Regions from separate parts of the Epibacterium sp. MM17-32 genome, predicted to be linked through region 4. Evidence: riboswitches for the same ligand, from Rfam matches in the RefSeq annotation. Region 4 holds a riboswitch; each other region holds the start of a gene.
What was found. A riboswitch is a leader RNA that binds a small molecule or an ion and turns the genes downstream of it on or off. The one in region 4 is predicted to bind cobalamin.
Positions count from the first base shown of each region.

Region 1: it holds a riboswitch for cobalamin, as region 4 does, so the genes downstream of both, MHM88_RS02805 (TonB-dependent siderophore receptor) here and MHM88_RS07465 (hypothetical protein) in region 4, are expected to answer to the same signal.
Region 2: it holds a riboswitch for cobalamin, as region 4 does, so the genes downstream of both, MHM88_RS05310 (ABC transporter ATP-binding protein) here and MHM88_RS07465 (hypothetical protein) in region 4, are expected to answer to the same signal.
Region 3: it holds a riboswitch for cobalamin, as region 4 does, so the genes downstream of both, nrdH (glutaredoxin-like protein NrdH) here and MHM88_RS07465 (hypothetical protein) in region 4, are expected to answer to the same signal.

Region 1 is NZ_JAKRFC010000001.1:585,066-589,668, reverse strand. Features, by position in the region: gene MHM88_RS02815 (GTP-binding protein) at 1-551, opposite strand, end outside; gene hisI (phosphoribosyl-AMP cyclohydrolase) at 636-1,109, shown strand; cobalamin riboswitch at 1,206-1,416, shown strand; gene MHM88_RS02805 (TonB-dependent siderophore receptor) at 1,576-3,477, shown strand; gene MHM88_RS02800 (ABC transporter substrate-binding protein) at 3,481-4,317, shown strand; gene MHM88_RS02795 (iron ABC transporter permease) at 4,314-4,603, shown strand, end outside.
Region 2 is NZ_JAKRFC010000002.1:482,690-487,292, reverse strand. Features, by position in the region: gene MHM88_RS05325 (response regulator) at 1-14, shown strand, start outside; gene MHM88_RS05320 (Dps family protein) at 187-684, opposite strand; gene MHM88_RS05315 (DUF1328 domain-containing protein) at 736-897, opposite strand; cobalamin riboswitch at 1,075-1,290, shown strand; gene MHM88_RS05310 (ABC transporter ATP-binding protein) at 1,470-2,273, shown strand; gene MHM88_RS05305 (ABC transporter substrate-binding protein) at 2,270-3,205, shown strand; gene MHM88_RS05300 (iron ABC transporter permease) at 3,263-4,261, shown strand; gene MHM88_RS05295 (energy transducer TonB) at 4,314-4,603, opposite strand, start outside.
Region 3 is NZ_JAKRFC010000002.1:58,258-62,860, reverse strand. Features, by position in the region: gene nrdE (class 1b ribonucleoside-diphosphate reductase subunit alpha) at 1-1,934, opposite strand, end outside; gene nrdI (class Ib ribonucleoside-diphosphate reductase assembly flavoprotein NrdI) at 1,916-2,338, opposite strand; gene nrdH (glutaredoxin-like protein NrdH) at 2,348-2,569, opposite strand; cobalamin riboswitch at 2,683-2,876, opposite strand; gene MHM88_RS03195 (chemotaxis protein CheW) at 2,970-4,499, opposite strand; gene MHM88_RS03190 (PAS domain-containing methyl-accepting chemotaxis protein) at 4,504-4,603, opposite strand, start outside.
Region 4 is NZ_JAKRFC010000003.1:353,011-357,613, reverse strand. Features, by position in the region: gene MHM88_RS07475 (GFA family protein) at 1-167, shown strand, start outside; gene MHM88_RS07470 (inorganic phosphate transporter) at 305-1,789, opposite strand; gene MHM88_RS07465 (hypothetical protein) at 2,111-2,422, opposite strand; cobalamin riboswitch at 2,545-2,751, opposite strand; gene MHM88_RS07460 (bifunctional sulfate adenylyltransferase/adenylylsulfate kinase) at 2,882-4,600, opposite strand.

The DNA of each region.
Region 1 (4,603 bases), on a different contig from region 4:
AGACCCTCCAGGCGTTTTTCGAGCCGGGACAGGTCAAACCCGTCGATCAGATCCGCCTTCGACAGGATCAGCGTATCGGCCATGGCGACCTGCTGCACCGCCTCGAACTGCCGGTCGAGCGTGCCCATGCCCGTCGCCGCATCCACCAGGGTCACCACCCCATCCAGCCGGAAGGCCTGCGCAATCTGGTAATCGGTCGTCAGCGTGTGCACGATCGGTGCCGGATCGGCGATGCCGCTGGTTTCAATCACCACCCGGTCAAAATGCACCTGACCCGCGTCCTGCTTTGCGATCAGGTCCTCGAACGTCTTGGCCAGATCGCCCAGGATCGCACAGCACAGGCAGCCCGACGGCAACAGGACGGTCTCCTCGGTGGCTTCTTCGATCAGGTCATGGTCCAGGCCGATATCGCCGAACTCATTCATGATGACGGCAATCCGCCCCGCGTCGGGGTCGCGGATCAGGTGGTTCAACAGCGTGGTTTTCCCGGCCCCCAGAAACCCGGTCAGCAAGGTCACGGGAATGCGTTTGTCCTGCTCGGTCATCACCATGCTGGCCTCTTTACAGTGTGTTGCCTTTCGTTCAGGACTGTTACGTTATAACACTACGTTTTACAAGAAGCCGGAGAAGGCGATATGACACAACTGCACTTCCAGCCCCGCACCACCGTGGAACAGGTCGAGGAAAGCACCGACCTTGCGCCCAAATTCGGCGAGGATGGTCTGATGCCCTGCATCACCACGGACGCAACCACGGGCGAGGTGCTGATGCTGGGTTGGATGAATGCCGAGGCTTTTCGCCTGACGATCCAAACCGGCGAGGCGCATTATTTCAGCCGCGCCCGGCAGGTGCTGTGGCACAAGGGGGCGACCTCCGGCCTGGTTCAGACCGTGGTCGAGGCGCGCATCGACGACGATCAGGACGCCCTGTGGCTGCGTGTCGATGTGACCGGCTCCGGCGCATCCTGCCACGTGGGCTATCGGTCCTGTTTCTACCGCGCCGTGCCACATGGCGCAGAGGCCGGGACGCCGCTGACCTTTGTTGAGGCGCGCAAGACCTTCGACCCGGTGGCGGTCTATGGCGATGCGCCGAACCCGACCCAACTCTGACCCTGCGGCGTCGGGGCAGGGCATTTGTACGCCGCTGCCGGGGCAACACCGTCGCCGCACCGGGCTTTGGCGCTTGACAGGATCACGTCACTTTGCCTAAGTCCCGGCCATTCTGGTCCGGCTGGGAGACCACCCGGTTAAAAGGGAACACGGTGAGGTGTAGCCAACAGGCGCCGAATCCGTGACTGCCCCCGCAACTGTGAGCGGAGAGCAATGCTACGATATGCCACTGCCCGGAAAGGGTGGGAAGGTGCGGCAAAGCTTCGACCCGCGAGTCAGGAGACCTGCCAGGAGGATCACCCTGTCCGGGTGCGGGGCGCGCCAAGGACAACGGACTTCCGTAGTGGTGGCAGTTCTCACCGTCTGCGGGGGCAAAGCCTTCCAAAGACCCGAAATTTGGACCCGCTGCCCGGTATGGGCAGTGTGCCTGGCGTGTGTATTGCGCGCGGGCTGGGAGGAATGGAATATGGACAAGGCAAGCCTGTCACTGGCCGCCGCACTGGTGGTCGCCCCCGCAATCGCAACCGCTCAGGAGGGCGGTGTCATCGATCTCGGCGAGATCATCGTCTCCGGCGGCCTGACCCCGATCGAGGCGGACAACTATGGTCGCTCGGTCTCGGTCATTACCGCGCAAGAGCTTGAAACACGCGGAGTTACCACCCTGCAAGATGCCCTGCGCGGCGTCCCCAGCGTGGCGGTGAACTCGACCGGCAGCGGCTTTACCCAAGTGCGGATCCGCGGCGGCGAAGGCAACCACGTGCTGGTGCTGATCGACGGGGTCGAAGCCAATACCGGGTCGGGCGGCGAGTACATCCTCAGCGGCCTGACCGTCAGCGATATCGAACGCATCGAAGTGCTGCGCGGCCCGCAATCGGCGCTGTATGGCGCCAATGCCGTCTCTGGCGTGATCTCGATCACCACCAAGCGGGCGGAAAAGCCGGGTACTTCTTATGGCGGCGGGGTTGAATTCGGCTCCAACAGCACCCGTGCTGCCAATGCCTATGTGCGGCAGCGGTTCGAGCGCGGCGAGCTGAACTTCTCCGTCGACACGCGCCAGACCGATGGCGAGGACGGTTCGCGGCTGGATGGCGGCGACACCGAGTTCAACGACCGGGAAACAGTGAACCTGACCGGTCGGTATGAGATTACGGATCAGATCACCACCGGTTTCACCCTGCGGCGCACGTGGCAGCACTATGGCAGCGAGGACACGCTCCCCTTTGGCTCCACGTCTCCGACCTCTGAAGGCTATCTGGTGGAAAGCCCGGCAAACACCGACCGCGACGAAGTGTTCGGCTCGTTGTGGCTGGAGGCCGACAGCGCCTCCGGGCGCAGCAGGCACCGGTTTTCCATCAGCGGCACCGACCAGGAGAACCAGTCCCGGGATGGCGCCTTTGGCCCGTCCTCCAGCGAGTCGACGCACCGCGCGTTCAAATACCTGGGCAACTTTGCACTGGATGGGGCGGGGCTGGATCAGTCCGCACACCGCCTGAACCTGCTGCTGGAGGCCGAAGAACAGACCTACACGGCGTCCTTCACCGGCAGCACCGCGTTCGAGCGCAACAGCGAGGCCGTCGCACTGGAGTATCAGGGGGAACTGGCCAATGGTCTCGACCTTCAGGCCGGGCTGCGCCACGACTTTAACGACACCTTCGAGAATGCAACCACCTGGAACCTGTCGGTGTCCTATCAACTGCCCGGCCGCGACATCCGCGTGCGCGGTGCCGCCGGGCGGGCCTTTGTGAACCCGACGATGTTCGAGCAATTCGGCTTTGTTCCCGGTTCCTTTGCCGGCAATCCGAACCTGAAGCCGGAGGAAAGCACCAGCTACGAACTGGGCGCGGACTTCGGTCTTGGCGATCGCGGTGAGCTGGCGGTGACACTCTATCGGAATGACGTCGACAATCTGATCCAGGGCTCGGGCATGACAGCTGTCAACATCCCGGGCACCAGCAAGTCGCGTGGGTTTGAGCTGGAAACCTCCTTTGCCGTGCTGGACTGGCTGGATCTGAGCGGCGCCTATTCCTACACGGATGCCGAAACCGCGACCGGTGCGGTGCAGGTGCGCCGGCCAGAACACGAGCTACGCCTGTCGGTGGCGGCGCAGGCCTATGCCGGGCGCGGCACGGTCAACCTGGATGTGCGTCACGTCTCCGGCAATCACGGCCGCCAGTTCTTCGCGACCGGCACCCCGACGGCAGAGCTTCCGTCCTTCACTGTCGTGGATCTGGCCACCACCTATGACCTGACGGCCAATGCACAGCTGACCGCGCGGGTGACGAACCTGCTGGATGAAGACTATCAGGAATCCTGGGGGTATTTTGCAAATGGCCGCGAGGTCTTTGTCGGCGTCCGGGCATCGTTCTGATCCATGCGCAGGCTGCCCGGCATAGCCCTGGCCCTTCTGTGGGCCGCCACCGGTGCCTTTGCCGGGCCGTCGCGCGTGGTGTCGATGAACCTGTGTACGGACCAGCTGGCGATGCTGCTTGCGGCGCCGGGCCAGCTGGCGTCGGTCTCCTACATCGCGCGGGACACCCGCGCCTCGGCCATGGCTGACGTGGCCATGGCGTATCCCGTCAATCACGGTCTGGCCGAAGAGATCTATCTCCTGCAGCCCGATCTGGTGATTGCCGGTGCCTATTCGACCCGGGCCACCACCGATATGCTGCGGCGCCTCGGGGTGCCGGTGGTGGTGTTCCAACCTGCCAACGCGCTTGAGGATGTGCGCGACCGCATCCTGCGGATGGGAGAGGTTCTGGACCGCGAAGAGGCCGCCCGGGCCCTGCTGGCCGACTACGACAGACGCCTGGAAAGACTGGAGCACGCCGCGCCGGATGCGCCGCGCGCCGCGCTCTATGCCGCCAATGGGTTTACCTCCGGCAGCCGCACCCTCGCAGGCCAGATCCTGCGGGCAGCGGGGCTGCGCAATATCGCGGATGAGCAGGGCTTTGGTGGCTCCGGCCACATGCCGCTGGAAGTGCTGGCCCTGTCGGCGCCGGACCTGCTGGTGGCAACATCCCCCTATCCGCGCGCCTCGCGCAGCGAGGAAAACCTCGCGCATCCGGTGGTGCGCCATCTGGCCGCCCGCAGCGGTGCCGGTCAGATCCGCGACGCGGATTGGGTCTGCGGCACCCCGTATGTCTTGCGCGCGGTCGAGGCCCTGGCCGCAGAGCGCCGCCTGTTTGTGGCGCAGGAGGACCGCAAATGACCCGTCTGATGATCGCCCTCAGCGCCATGGTGGTGGTGCTGTTCCTGCTGTCGCTTACGGTGGGACCGGCCGATGTGCGCCCGACCGAGAGCCTGGCGGCGCTGTTTGACGACGGCTATGGCCCGCTGACCCTGGTGATGCGGGAAATCCGGCTGCCGCGCGCTTTGCTGGCGGTGATCATCGGCGGCGGGCTTGGGCTGGCGGGGGCGGCCATGCAGGGCTATCTGCGCAACCCGCTGGCAGAGCCGGGACTGATCGGCGTGTCCTCCTCGGCAGCGCTCGGGGC
Region 2 (4,603 bases), on a different contig from region 4:
CGCTGACCAGCTGATCCACGGCAGCGTCGCCTTGGCGATTTCGACGGCCCGGCACTGTCCGGGCCGTTTGTGTTTGCGCGGCGGTGTCGGTGCAGCAGCGGCGCGGCGGCCAAAACGGCGCATGCGCAAACTAAAGGGGCCCCACACCCGATTGGATGAAGGGCCCCCTGCGGAATACATGCGTGCCTACGAGGCAGACAAAGCACGCAGCATCCAAGCCGCTTTTTCGTGGAAGGCCGCGCGTTCGGTGGCCAGGTCGCCCGTCACCATGTCCTTGCGCTGTTCGGCCAGCTCGATCAGCGCGTGCAGGCGGTGGGCCAGACGCATATGGTCCTTTTCAAGATCCTTGCACATTTCCCCGGCGCTCGGCATCTGGCCGAGGTCGTCGACAATGCTGTCGGACAAGACGCCGGTGATCTTGCCGGAGGTCAGGTGGCCGATGGCGCGGATGCGCTCTGCCAGCTCATCTGCCGCGGCAAACATGTTTTGGTACTGCTCTTCGGTCAGATTGTGCAGCGAGAAGAACAGCGGTCCTTCGACGTTCCAGTGGTAGATGTGGGTTTTCAGCGTCAGGCGGTAGGTATCCGCCAGCACATCGCTCAGCCCCTCGGCGATGGCGGTGGTGTCCCGGACGCCGGTCTCGACAGGTGCGATTTGCGGTTTGACGTTCAATGCGGTGCTCATGTCATGTCCTTTCTGCGTGGTGTGTCGGTCGATCCGATGCGTGCCTTCGGGTCAGCGGCGAACTGCCCGAAAGATCAACGCGGCGACGAACATCACCAGGAAGATGAAAAAGAGGATCTGCGCGATCCCGGCCGAGGCGCTGGCGATACCGCCAAAGCCAAAGACGGCCGCGATCAGTGCGATCACCAGGAATGTCAGGGCCCAACCAAGCATGGGGTGCCTCCTTTGCCGTGTTACAGTGCCCACCCTGTGCGGGCCTCGCAGACACAACGGCGCGCGGCGCGAATTGTTCCCGGAGAAACGCATCGTGGCGCCGTGGCCCGGACCGGGGCCGCGTGCTGTCGGTCCTGTCGCCGGTTGCAAAACAGTTGACATATTCACTCTGTTTGGCCCATGTCTGGGCCAGATGGTTCTCCGTCGCCTCAGATGCGCGGGGATGAAAAGGGAATACGGTGAGGTGTAGCCAAAAGGCGCCAAACCCGTGACTGCCCCCGCAACTGTGAGCGGCGAATGACCCTGCCTGATACCACTGGATGTCCATCCGGGAAGGTGCAGGGGAATGACGAACCGCAAGTCAGGAGACCTGCCATCTGACCCGATGTGTAACCTGGGCGGGGTGTCCCGGTGAACGGTGGTAGCTGTCTGACCTCCCGACCCGGGAGCGACGCCAACCTGTGTTCTGCCTATCCCCCGCACGCAAGAGCGGAGCCGCGGATGGCGCTGTGTGATCGAGACATGTGCAGAGCCGGTGACGCGCCGCGTGCCGCGCGGGTCCGGAGGGGGCGGTGATGGCTGCGACCCTGGAGGCACGTGGCCTGACCTGGGCGCCGCGACGCCGTGGCCCCCTGATCCTGCATGAAACCAGTTTCCACCTGCCCGCCGGGCGCGTGCTTGGGGTGGTCGGCGCCAATGGCGCTGGCAAGTCCAGCCTGCTGCGGCTCCTCTATCGCTATCAGTCGCCGCGCAGCGGGCAGGTGTTCGTCGATGGGGCCGACCTGTGGGCCATGCCGCCGCGGCAGGCCGCGCGCAGTGTGGCGGCGGTGCTGCAAGAGCAACCGACCGATTTCGGCCTGACGGTGAAGGACATCGTGGCGCTGGGACGTCTGCCCCATCGCGACGGTCTGGCCACATCAGGTCAGCGGGATGCGGCGATCATTGACTCCGCGCTGCGCAGGCTTGATCTGACCGGTTTTTCCCACCGCACGCTTGCCACCCTGTCCGGGGGCGAACGGCAGAGGGTCATGGTGGCCCGCGCCCTGGCGCAGGAACCGCAGGTGCTGATCCTCGACGAGCCGACAAACCACATGGATGTGCGTCATCAACTCGAACTGCTGGCGCTGATCCGGAACCTCGATCTGACCATCGTGACCTCGCTGCACGATCTCAATCTCGCTGCCGAGGTCTGTGATGACATTCTGCTGATGGCAGAGGGCCGCGTCATGGGCTTTGGCACACCCGGCGTGGTGCTGTCCGAAACGCGCGTCTCCCAGGCCTTTGGCGTGCAGGCCCGCCGCGACCACCTGGCCCGTGCGGGCCGGGATCACCTGACCTTTCACTTGTCCAATATCTCGCAGGAACACACCTCATGAAAAATATCCTCTTTCCCGTCGCGCTGGCACTGGCAGGCACCTCCACCTGGGCTGAAACCACGGTTCAGAGCTGTGATCGCGACGTGACCTTTGACAGCGTCCCACAAGCCGCGATCTCCAATGACGTCAACCTGACCGAAATGATGCTGGCGCTGGGGCTGTCCGATCATATGGTCGGCTACACCGGCGTATCGGGCTGGAAAACCCTGGACGCGGAAATGCGCGATGGCGTCGCAGCGCTGCCGGAGCTCTCTGCCCGCTATCCCTCCAAGGAGGTGCTGGTCGGTGCCGATGCGGATTTCTTCTTTGCCGGATGGAACTATGGCATGAAAGTCGGTGGCGAGGTGACCCCCGAGACCCTCGCCCCCTTTGGCATCAAGGTTTACGAACTCACCGAAAGCTGCATCCACATCGGCGACAAGCCCAAGGTCAGCATGGATGACATGTACAATGACCTGCTGAACCTCGGCCGGATCTTTGATGTGGAGGACAAGGCCGAGACCCTGGTCGCCGGCTACCGCGCCGATCTCGCCGCCTTTACCGAGGAGCTGGAAGCGGATGGTGAACCCCCGCGGGTGTTTGTCTACGACAGCGGCGAGGATACGCCTTTCACGGCGGGGCGCTATGCCATGCCCACCGCCCTGATCGAGGCCGCCGGCGGCAAGAACATCATGGATGATTTCGAGAAAAGCTGGGCCACCGTAACTTGGGAAGAGGTGGTGGACCGCAACCCGGAGATCGTGGTGATCGTGAACTACGGCGACGTCACCGCCGCGCAGAAACGGGACTTCATGATGCAAAACCCGGCCTTTGCCGAGATGGATGCGGTCAAGAACGACAGGTTCGTCGTGCTGGAGTATGTCGAAGCCACCCCCGGACCGCGCAATATCAAGGCCGTGAAAAAACTCGCCGCCGGGTTCTGGGGCGAATAACCGATGCAGGACAGCGAAGCGCATATTGGCCCACTGCGGCGCACGCGCACTGCACCGATGCTGCTTGTTGGCGGTCTTGCTGCGCTTCTGGTGTCGCTGTCCTTTGCCATCAGCCTCGGGGCGGTGCCGGTGTCGACCGGCACTGTCTGGGGGGTGCTGATCGACAAGATCTGGCCCGGCCTTGTGGAGCCGGTTTGGTCCAAAGGGCGGGCCGCGATCGTCTGGGATATCCGCTTTCCGCGTGCGCTGCTTGCGATCATGGTCGGCGCCGGGCTGGCGCTGGTCGGGGCCAGCCTGCAATCGGTGACCCGCAATCCGCTGGCAGATCCGCATTTGCTGGGGATTTCCTCTGGCGGGGCCTTTGGCGCGATCCTGGCCTTGCTGCACACCGGGTTGTTCCTTGGCCTGTTGACGGTTCCCTTGCTGGCCTTTGCCGGCGCTCTGGCGACAACGGCGGTGGTGCTCGGCGTCACGCGCCTGACCCAATCGACAACGGCGGATCGGCTGGTGCTGGCGGGGGTGGCGGTGTCCTTCATCGTGATGGCCGGGGCCAATGTGCTCATCTTTCTGGGCGATCCGCGGGCCTCTCACACCGTCGTGTTCTGGATGCTCGGGGGGCTTGGCATCGCGCAGTGGTCGCATCTGATCTATCCGTTGCTGATCCTGCTGGGCTGCGGCACCTGGCTCTGGTGGCGGCGGGCGGATTTCAACGCGATGACGGTGGGCGATGAAACCGCCGCCACCCTGGGCATCGCCGTGGCGCGGTTCCGGCTGATGACCTTTGTCATCGGCGCGCTCATCACCGGGGTGATGGTGGCGTTTTCCGGCATCATCGGCTTTGTCGGCCTCATGGTGCCGCATATCGTGCGGCTGATCTGCGGCGGGGACTATCGGCTTGTGCTGCCGGCAAGCGCCCTGTTTGGCGGTGTCTTCCTGCTCTGGGCGGATATTCTGGCGCGCACGGTCCTGGCGCCCGAAGATATTCCGATCGGCGTCGTGACCGGGCTGATTGGCGGGCTGTTCTTCATCTGGCTGCTGGGACGGCGCAAGGGCTAGCAGCGTACACGCGCGCCCCGCCGGCCAGATCCGCGGGGCGTGTTGACCAGGCTCAGCGGCTGAAGGTGATCTTCAGTGCAAACGGGAACTGCGCCCCGGGCAGCCCGTTCGGGGCCTTGGGGAACCGTCGTGCACTTGCAATGGCGCGCAAGGCGGCCTGATCGAAGGCCGCGACGCCGGACGAGCGCACAACGCGATAGTTTAGCAGCTGCCCACCCCGGCTGACAGTCAGCCCGACCACAACAGCCCCATCACCGCGCGCGCCGGAAGGATAGCGTTTGCGCCGCTCGATGCGAGCGCGGATCTTGGCGCCCCAGACCTGTTGCAGCTTCGCCTGTTGAC
Region 3 (4,603 bases), on a different contig from region 4:
GTGTCGATGATCGCCTCGGGACCGATGTCATAGGCATCGCGGTAATACTCGAGGTTGTCGTTGGTCATATAGGGCGCGGGATAGTAGACGCGACCGATTTTGCCTTCCTTGCGGATCTCGATCTTGGCGGTGATCGGGTGGATCGAAGAGGTGGCATAGTTGATATAGCTGATCGAGCCAGTGGGCGGCACCGCCTGCAGATTGCGGTTATAAAGCCCGTGCTTCATCACCTTGTCGCGCAGCGCTTCCCAGTCCTTGCGGGTCGGGATCTCAATGCCTGCGGCCTCAAACAGCTCTTTGACCCGGTCGGTTTCCGGCAGCCAGTCCTGACCGACATATTTCTCAAAGAAGCTGCCATCGGCATAGGCGGAGTCTTCAAAGCCTTTGAACTTTGCCTTCTTCTCTTTTGCCAATGCGTTAGAGGCGCTGAGCGCATGATACAGCACGGTGCAGAAGTAGATATTGGTGAAATCCACCCCTTCTGCGCTGCCGTAATGGATGCGCTCGCGGGCGAGGTAACCATGCAGGTTCATCTGACCGAGACCAATAGCGTGGCCTTCTTCGTTGCCCTTGCGGATGGAGGGTACAGAATCGATGCTCGACATTTCCGACACGGCATTGAGCGCGCGGATCGCGGTGCCCACGGTGCTGGCCAGATCGCCACCGTCCATCGCACGCGCGATGTTCATGGAGCCGAGGTTGCAGGAAATATCCGTGCCCATCTGCGCATAAGACAAATCGTCGTTGAACGCGGAGGCCTCGTTCACCTGCAGGATTTCGGAGCAGAGGTTTGACATGGCAATGCGGCCCGCGATGGGGTTTGCGGCATTCACCGTGTCTTCAAACATGATGTAGGGATAGCCGGATTCAAATTGAATTTCGGCAATGGTCTGGAAGAACGCGCGGGCGTTGATCTTCTTTTTGCGGATCTGCGGGTTGTCCACCATCTCGTGATATTTCTCGGTGACCGAGATTTCCGAGAAGGCCTGACCGTAGACTTTTTCCACGTCATGCGGCGAGAACAGATACATGTCCTCGTTTTTCTTGGCGAGTTGGAAGGTGATATCCGGGATCACCACGCCCAGCGACAGCGTCTTGATGCGGATCTTCTCATCCGCATTTTCGCGCTTGGTATCCAAGAAACGCAGAATGTCCGGGTGATGCGCGTTCAGATAGACCGCGCCGGCGCCCTGACGCGCGCCCAGCTGGTTGGCATAAGAAAAACTGTCCTCAAGAAGCTTCATCACCGGGATGACGCCCGAAGACTGGTTTTCGATGCCTTTGATCGGGGCACCATGCTCGCGAATGTTGGTCAGCATCAAGGCCACGCCACCGCCGCGTTTCGACAGCTGCAGGGCAGAGTTGATGCCGCGCCCGATCGACTCCATGTTGTCCTCAAGACGCAACAGGAAGCAGGACACAAACTCGCCACGCGCCTTTTTGCCCGCATTGAGGAAGGTGGGTGTTGCGGGCTGGAAGCGGCCGTCGATGATCTCCGACATCAGCTTCATCGCGAGTTTTTCATCCCCGCGCGCCAGCGTCAGCGCATTCATCACTACGCGGTCCTCGTAGCGCTCCAGATAGCGCTGCCCATCGCGGGTTTTCAGCGTGTAGGACGTGTAATATTTGAACGCGCCGAGGAAGGACGGGAAGCGGAATTTCTTGCCATAGGCCGCATCCCAGATCTTGCGCTGGAAATTGAGCGAGTATTGATCCAGCACTTCGGGTTCGTAGTAACCTTCCTCAACCAGGTAGCGCAGCTTCTCGTCCAGCGAGTGGAAGAAGACGGTGTTCTGGTTCACATGCTGAAGAAAATACTGCCGGGCCGCCATGCGGTCAGCCTCGAACTGGATGTTGCCCTCGTCATCATAGAGGTTCAACATCGCATTCAGCGCGTGATAGTCGAGGTCGGCGGTTACGCTTGCGTCAAGCATGTCTGCTGCTCCTGTGCCGCCCAGAACCGGGCGAGGCCCGCGCGGATGCGGGCGATGTCTGTTTCGGTTCCCGCCAACTCAAAGCGGTAGAGGACGGGGACATTACATTTTTTGGCAATCACATCCCCGGCGAGGGCGAAGGTGGTGCCAAAGTTGCGGTTGCCCCCGGCAATCACGCCCCGCAGAAGGGCACGATTGCGCGCGTTGTTCAGAAATTTGATGACCGGTTTCGGCACCGCGCCACGCCCTTCGCCATCGGCAAAGGTGGGCGTGACCAAAACATAGGGCGCATCTACGTCCGGGAAAGGCTCTGTCTGCGGCAGCCGCAGAGCCTCCAGTCCCAGTTGCTCCATCAAACGGGCCGTATTGCCCGAACGGGAGGAGTAGTAGACAAGCCCGGTCACTCTGGTGCCTTAGGCCAACTGGCCGATCAGGTCGGGACGGAATCCTGCCCAGTGATCGTCGCCTGCGACAACGACAGGAGCCTGACGATACCCCAACCCCTGGACCATCTCCATGGCGGCGGCATCCTCGGTCAGGTCGACGAGATCAAAAGAGATCCCCTTGGCCTCCAGCGCGCGGGTGGTGGCGGTGCATTGCACGCAGGCCGGTTTAGAATAGACAGTGATGCTCATCTGCAAGGTCCCCTCAGGTGGTATCTGCTCGTATGTCTGGTCAGGCGAAAACGGACACGAGAACCCGGCGCTGACCAAAGCACCGAACCACGCGTCCGGGCCCTCCGCCTCGGTCGTCGTTCAGTTGCTTTGGCAGGTCTCCTGACTTTGCGGCTCAGACGCCCGGTCCCCCTTCCCAATGCCGGTCATGCATCAGTGGTCCAGGATAGGCTTGCCGCTTACAGTTGCGGGGGCAGCGCCGGATTTCCACCGACTTCCCTCTTCACCCGCGAGTCACCCCGCAGGCACCAAAGCACCCGCATATTGCGTCTTTTGTTAGGGAACTGTCAATATATGGTTATTCACACAGGGGGGCATTTCCTGTGGATGAATCACGTGTCGCGCGCAGTCTCCGAGGGGGTCACGGCAGCAGGCTGGTCGGATCGTCAACGGCAACCAAACGTTTTGCGGTTCCGAACCCCAGTTCGACCAATTGCTCGGACGGGCAGGTGCTGGCAGCGCCACCGGCCTGGCGAAACCCCTTGAGGCGTCCGATGTCGATCGATTTCATGGCCTCCACCGCGAGACCGTAGTGATGACCGTCCTTTTCCAGGATCATTATGCCAGACTCCGATCCGAACTGGCCATCGCCGTGCCCGCGGCGGCGCGCGCAGTCATAGACCGGCATCAGGCGGCTTTGATAGGAAAGGTTGGCGAGGTGGCCGTCGTAATCTGCCCCTGAGATGCTGTTCGGCAGACGCATGATCTCGCTTACGGCTTCGATCGGGACGGCAAAGTCCCCACCTGCGGACACCGTCAGATAGCGCCCCGACGCAGAGCGCAACGCGGCGAGACGGTTTTCATCATACGCCGGTTCCGTGCCGACAGGGTGGTCCGAGGGTTTGCCCTGGGCATCTTTGACCGCGATCTGGGGCGTGGTCTTGAGGCGATGTGATGTTTCGGCCAGTTGCAACAGGTCCGGGTCCTGTCGGCAAGCGGCCACGTCGATCACCAGACACTGCTCATCCTGTTCGTCAATATGGACACCGCTGAACAGCTCCCGGCGTGAGGTGACGCTGGGCGGAAAATCATAGACCGCGCCTGCCTCAATGTTCATGACACTGACAACCTGGTCGACATGAAAGGCCAGCGCATGATCGTCGGGAAATTCAATAATGATGCCTGCCGCCGCCTCCGGCCTCTCTCCCGTACTGGCGAACCCGAGGTTTTCCAGCGTGTCCAGCATCGGCATTTCCATACCGTGGCGCTGGATCAGACCCAGGCAGGAACTGCCGTTTATCGGCCAGGGGCTGAGCGGACTGGTGGGAACCGTGGAGGCGATATCCGACATGGCGATCAGGAAATTCCGCCCGCCCACGCGGAAGCGGATATAGGGCAGGCGCTTGATGCGGGCCCGCTGGCGCGCGGTTTCGGAGATCTCGTCCGACGGTGCTTGTGGCACATTCAGCAACTCGGGAACCGACAGCATCGAGAAATGCCCGTTGGTTTCGCAGATATAACCGCCGCTGATCAGAACGTCTTCATTGTCGGGGAGGTTCTGATGCCAGGTGTCCCCCAGTTGCAGCAGGCAGCGCACCGAATCCACAAGCAGTCCGGCGACTCGTCCTTCGGCGCGGATGACGACGATGACACCGCCGGCCGGAGTGGCCCCCTGTGCCGTGTCTTCCGGCGTGGTGCCTGTGTGCAGGCTGGCTTCGGCGCCCAGCCTTTGGTGCAGGCTTTGCACCGGGATCGCCTTGCCACGCAACAGGACCGCCCCGAGGAGATCCTGGTGTTGGCCGGGGAGGCGCTGAAACCGCTCCGGCGCAGGAATGACCTCGCGCACTTGGTGGATCGGGATTGCGAACAGCATGCCTCCGATCTCGACCACGCCGACCAGCTGGTCCGCGGGGTCGGCGCAGGTGTCCGGTTCAGCTGCGCGGTCTGACATCGGTTCAGGCCGCCCGGTTGTCGCCGGACAATTGGCTGATCAGATCGACGACCTGTTTCGACGCCGCAAGCTGGTTTTCCGCCGCCGAGGAAATCTGATCGACC
Region 4 (4,603 bases):
TGGGGGAGATCCTGTCGCAGGAGGAGAGCTTCCCGATTTCGGCCCATGCGCTGGATGGCGACCTCGACCTGCGCAATCGCTTTCACGAGTTCGTCGCCGAGAAGCCCGCCTGGTTGCCGATTTGTGATTCCGCCGAGCAGTTCGAAGGGCACCCGGTGATGTCGTGAGGCGGCGGCTCTGGGGGCGGCTGCGGGCCTGCCCTGGCGATACCAGCGCCGCCGCCGCCGGTCACCCGCGGCCAGACATGCAAAACGGCCCGCCGGCAGGGGCGGGCCGCGTGTTTCAGATCCGTCCGGGGGGCGGGTCAGCCCAGCAGGCGGGAGATCAGCAGGAACAGCCCGCCGGACAGGGTGGCGGCGGCCGGAACGGTGATGACCCAGGCCGCGACGATGGTCATGAAATGCGACCGGCGCACCAGCTTGCGGCGCCGGCGCTCGGCAGCGCCGATGCGGGGGGCGTCCGGGGCCGCGGTCTTGGCCTTGCGCATTCGGCGCTCGGTGTCCCATTCGCGGAAGAAACCGACCCCGAACACACCGCCGATGGCGATATGGGTGGAGCTGACCGGCAGGCCGAGCCAGCTGGCCACGATCACCGTGATCGCCGCCGACAGCGCCACGCAATATGCGCGCATCGGGTTCAGCTTGGTGATCTGGCTGCCGACCATGCGGATCAGCTTGGGGCCGAACAGGAACAGGCCGAAGGAGATCCCGAAGGCGCCGATGATCATCACCCAGAAGGGGATCGAGACGGCCTGGGTGAAATCGCCGGAGGTCGAGGCCTGCACGATCGCCGCCAGCGGCCCCACCGCATTGGCGACGTCATTGGCGCCATGGGCAAAGCTGAGCAGCGCCGCGGAGACGATCAGCGGGATCGCAAACAGCACCTTCAGCGACTTGTTGCGGTTCTCCAGCCCCCGCGACTGGCGGCGGATCACCGGGATCATCACCAGCCAGATCGCCAGTGCCACACCGACCCCGATCAGCAGCGCGTCGGTCAGCTCGATCTTGACGATCCGTTTCAGCCCCTTGACCGAGAGATAGGCGGCAAAGGCGCCGCCCATGATGCCCACCAGCACCGGCACCCAGGTGCGGGCGGCGGCGATCTTGTCGTCGCGGTAGATGATGCGGGACTTGATGAACCACAGGAAGGCGGCGGCGATCAGACCGCCCAGCATCGGCGAGATCACCCAGCTGGCGGCGATCGCCCCCATCTTGGGCCAGTTCACGGCGGCAAACCCGGCAGCGGCAATGCCCGCGCCCATGACGCCCCCGACCACCGCATGGGTGGTGGAGACCGGGGCCCCGATCCAGGTGGCGAGGTTGACCCAGAGCGCCGAGGCCAGCAGCGCCGCCATCATCGCGGCGATAAAGATGGTGGAGCTGGCCATGCTGCTGGGTGCGATGATGCCCTTGGCGATGGTCGAGACCACGTCGCCCCCCGCGATCAGCGCCCCGGCGCTTTCGAAGATCGCGGCGACGACAATGGCAAAGCCCATCGACATCGCATTGGCGCCCACCGCGGGGCCCATGTTGTTGGCCACGTCATTGGCGCCGATGTTCAGCGCCATATAGGCCCCGAAAGCGGCGGCGATGACGACGATGACGGTATTGTCCGCATCCCCCACGATCAGACCGGTCGCCGCGGCGACGATCAGGATGAACACGAAGGCGATCCCCAACCCGACGTTGGATCGGCCCACAAATGCGGTGGCCTGTTCCAGCGAGGACAGGCGATCGAGGTCGCGGTCCAGCGTTTCAAGGTGACGCGGCTCTAGATCGGTCTTGGACACCTGTCCTCTCCTCTGTATCTGCGCGTCGCGTCTGTAACGGTTTTGTGACAGTCCGGCAATGGCGGCAAACAGTCGACCGGACCGCGCCGCAGACCAGAGTGCCGGCGGCGCGCGCGTGCAGGTGCTGAGACGGGAGATGCCGGGGCGGGACAGCCAGTTGGCGCCGGGCCGCAAGCCGTAGCGCGCTGCGGCAAGACACATCAGGCGCCGGTGCCTGACGTGATTCTTCATCTCTGTGCAACAGCGGCGCCTCTGGCTTGCCCGTGCAGGCGGGGACTTGGTCCGGGGGGCGGCGGGCGCGCGGGCCGGTGGGTCAGGAGATCACTGCGGCATGCGGCGGCTGCGCCGGGCGGCGGCGCCCCCACGCCGGGTGCGCGGCGGCAGCGTCAACGTCAGCGGCTGCGGCGGCATATGCAGCGAGGCCCGCAGCAGGTCACAGAAGGCGGCAACCGCCGGCGACACCTCGGCAAAGGGGACGGCTAGGTCCAGCGCATGTTGCGCTTCGCGGTGGTAGCTCGCCCGGCCATTGAGCGCGCCCAGCCATTGCATGTAGCCCAGCTGGGCCATGCGGTCTGCCTCTTGGGCGGGCAGGGGGCCCACGTCAAGTTGTCGGATGGTCAGTTCAAGAATCATCACGCCCTCCGCGCAAAGGGGCGGGCCAAACGGGCAACGGCGATGTGTCAGGTCCAGTGCGGGCCATGTCGGTCTCTCCGTCCCAGGGCACCCCGCCCGGGTAAAAAGTGACTGAGGCGCGACCGCGTCGCACCCGAGATGGCAGGTCTCCTGACTCGCGGGTCGCAGCCCGTCTCCGTACCTTCCCGGACCCGAGGTCCAGTGGCGTCTTTGGAGAGGCTCGCCGCTTACAGTTGCGGGGGCAGTCACGGATTTAGGCAAGGCGCCTGCACCGTATTCCCTTTTCAGCCGGACCTGTCGATCCGGGCACCATCGCGGAAAGGATTGCAGGAACCGCGTGGCCTGTCCAGTCGGAATTCACGCCCCCGGGAGGCTGGCCCCGGGAACTGGCGAGGCAGAATAGAAAAACGGCCCGCCGGGAAGGGCGGGCCGTTTGCGATTGGTCAGGGCGCGGCAGGATCAGTTGCCGTTGATGAGGCCCATGCTTTCCAGCTTGAGCAGCACCTGATGGGCGCAGTTGTCGACCTCGACATTCTCGGTTTCGACGCTCAGCTCCGGGTTCTGCGGCACGTCGTAAGGGTCGGAAATGCCCGTGAATTCCTTGATCTTGCCCTCACGCGCCAGCTTGTAGAGACCCTTGCGGTCGCGGCGTTCGCATTCCTCGATCGAGGTGGCGACATGCACCTCGACAAAGGCGCCGTACTGTTCGATTTCCTCGCGCACGTGGCGGCGGGTGGCCGCATAGGGCGCGATCGGGGCACAGATGGCGATACCGCCGTTCTTGGTGATCTCGGAGGCGACATAGCCGATGCGCTTGATGTTGAGATCGCGGTGCTCTTTCGAGAAGCCCAGCTCGGAGCTGAGGTTCTTGCGCACGATGTCGCCATCCAAGAGCGTCACCGGACGGCCGCCCATCTCCATCAGCTTGACCATCAGCGCGTTGGCGATGGTGGATTTGCCGGAGCCGGAGAAGCCGGTGAAGAACACGGTGAAACCCTGCTGCGAACGCGGCGGCTTGGTCTTGCGCAGCTCGGCCACCACCTCGGGGAAGGAGAACCACTCGGGGATTTCCAGACCTTCGGCCAGGCGGCGACGCAGCTCGGTGCCGGAGATGTTGAGGATGGTCACGTCATCCTTGTCGGCGATCTCGTCGTTGGGCTCGTACTGGGCGCGCTCCTGCACATAGACCATGTGCTTGAAGTCGACCATTTCGATGCCGATTTCCTCCTGATGGGCGCGGAACAGGTCCTGCGCGTCATAGGGGCCGTAGAAATCTTCGCCGGCGGAGTTCTTGCCGGGGCCGGCGTGGTCGCGGCCAACGATGAAATGGGTGCAGCCGTGGTTCTTGCGGATCAGCCCGTGCCAGACGGCCTCCCGCGGGCCGGCCATGCGCATCGCCAGGTTCAGGAGGCTCATGGAGGTGGTGGCTGCCGGGTATTTGTCCAGCACCGCCTCGTAGCAACGCACGCGGGTGAAGTGGTCCACATCGCCCGGTTTGGTCATGCCGACGACGGGGTGGATCAGCAGGTTGGCCTGGGCTTCACGCGCGGCGCGGAAGGTCAGCTCCTGGTGGGCGCGGTGCAGCGGGTTGCGGGTCTGGAAGGCCACGACCTTGCGCCAGCCCAGCTTGCGGAAATAGGCGCGCAGCTCGTTCGGGGTGTCGCGGCGGGCGCGGAAGTCGTAGTGGACGGGCTGCTGGATGCCGGTCACGGGGCCGCCGAGGTAGATCTTGCCCGCCTGGTTGTGCAGGTAGTTCACCGCCGGATGCGCCTCGTCATCGGCGCCAAAGACCTTTTCCGCCTCGCGGGCCTTGTTCGGCTCCCAACGGTCGGTGACGGTCATGGTGGCGAGGATCACGCCTTCCTGGTCGCGCAGGGCGATGTCCTGGCCGATTTCGATGGAGGAGGCGAAGTCCTCGGAGACGTCCAGGGTGATCGGCATCGGCCACAGCTGGCCATCCGCCAGGCGCATGTTCTCGACAACGCCGTTGTAGTCCTCTTCGGAGAGGAAGCCCTTGAGCGGGTTGAACCCGCCGTTCATCAAAAGTTCTAGATCGCAAATCTGGCGCGGGGAAAGGTCATGGCTGGTCAGTTCAGCGGCTTCGACCTTCAGTTTCTGCGCGGAGTCATAAGATACATAGAGCTCCGGGATCGGAGCCAAATTGCTCAACATGGTCATGGG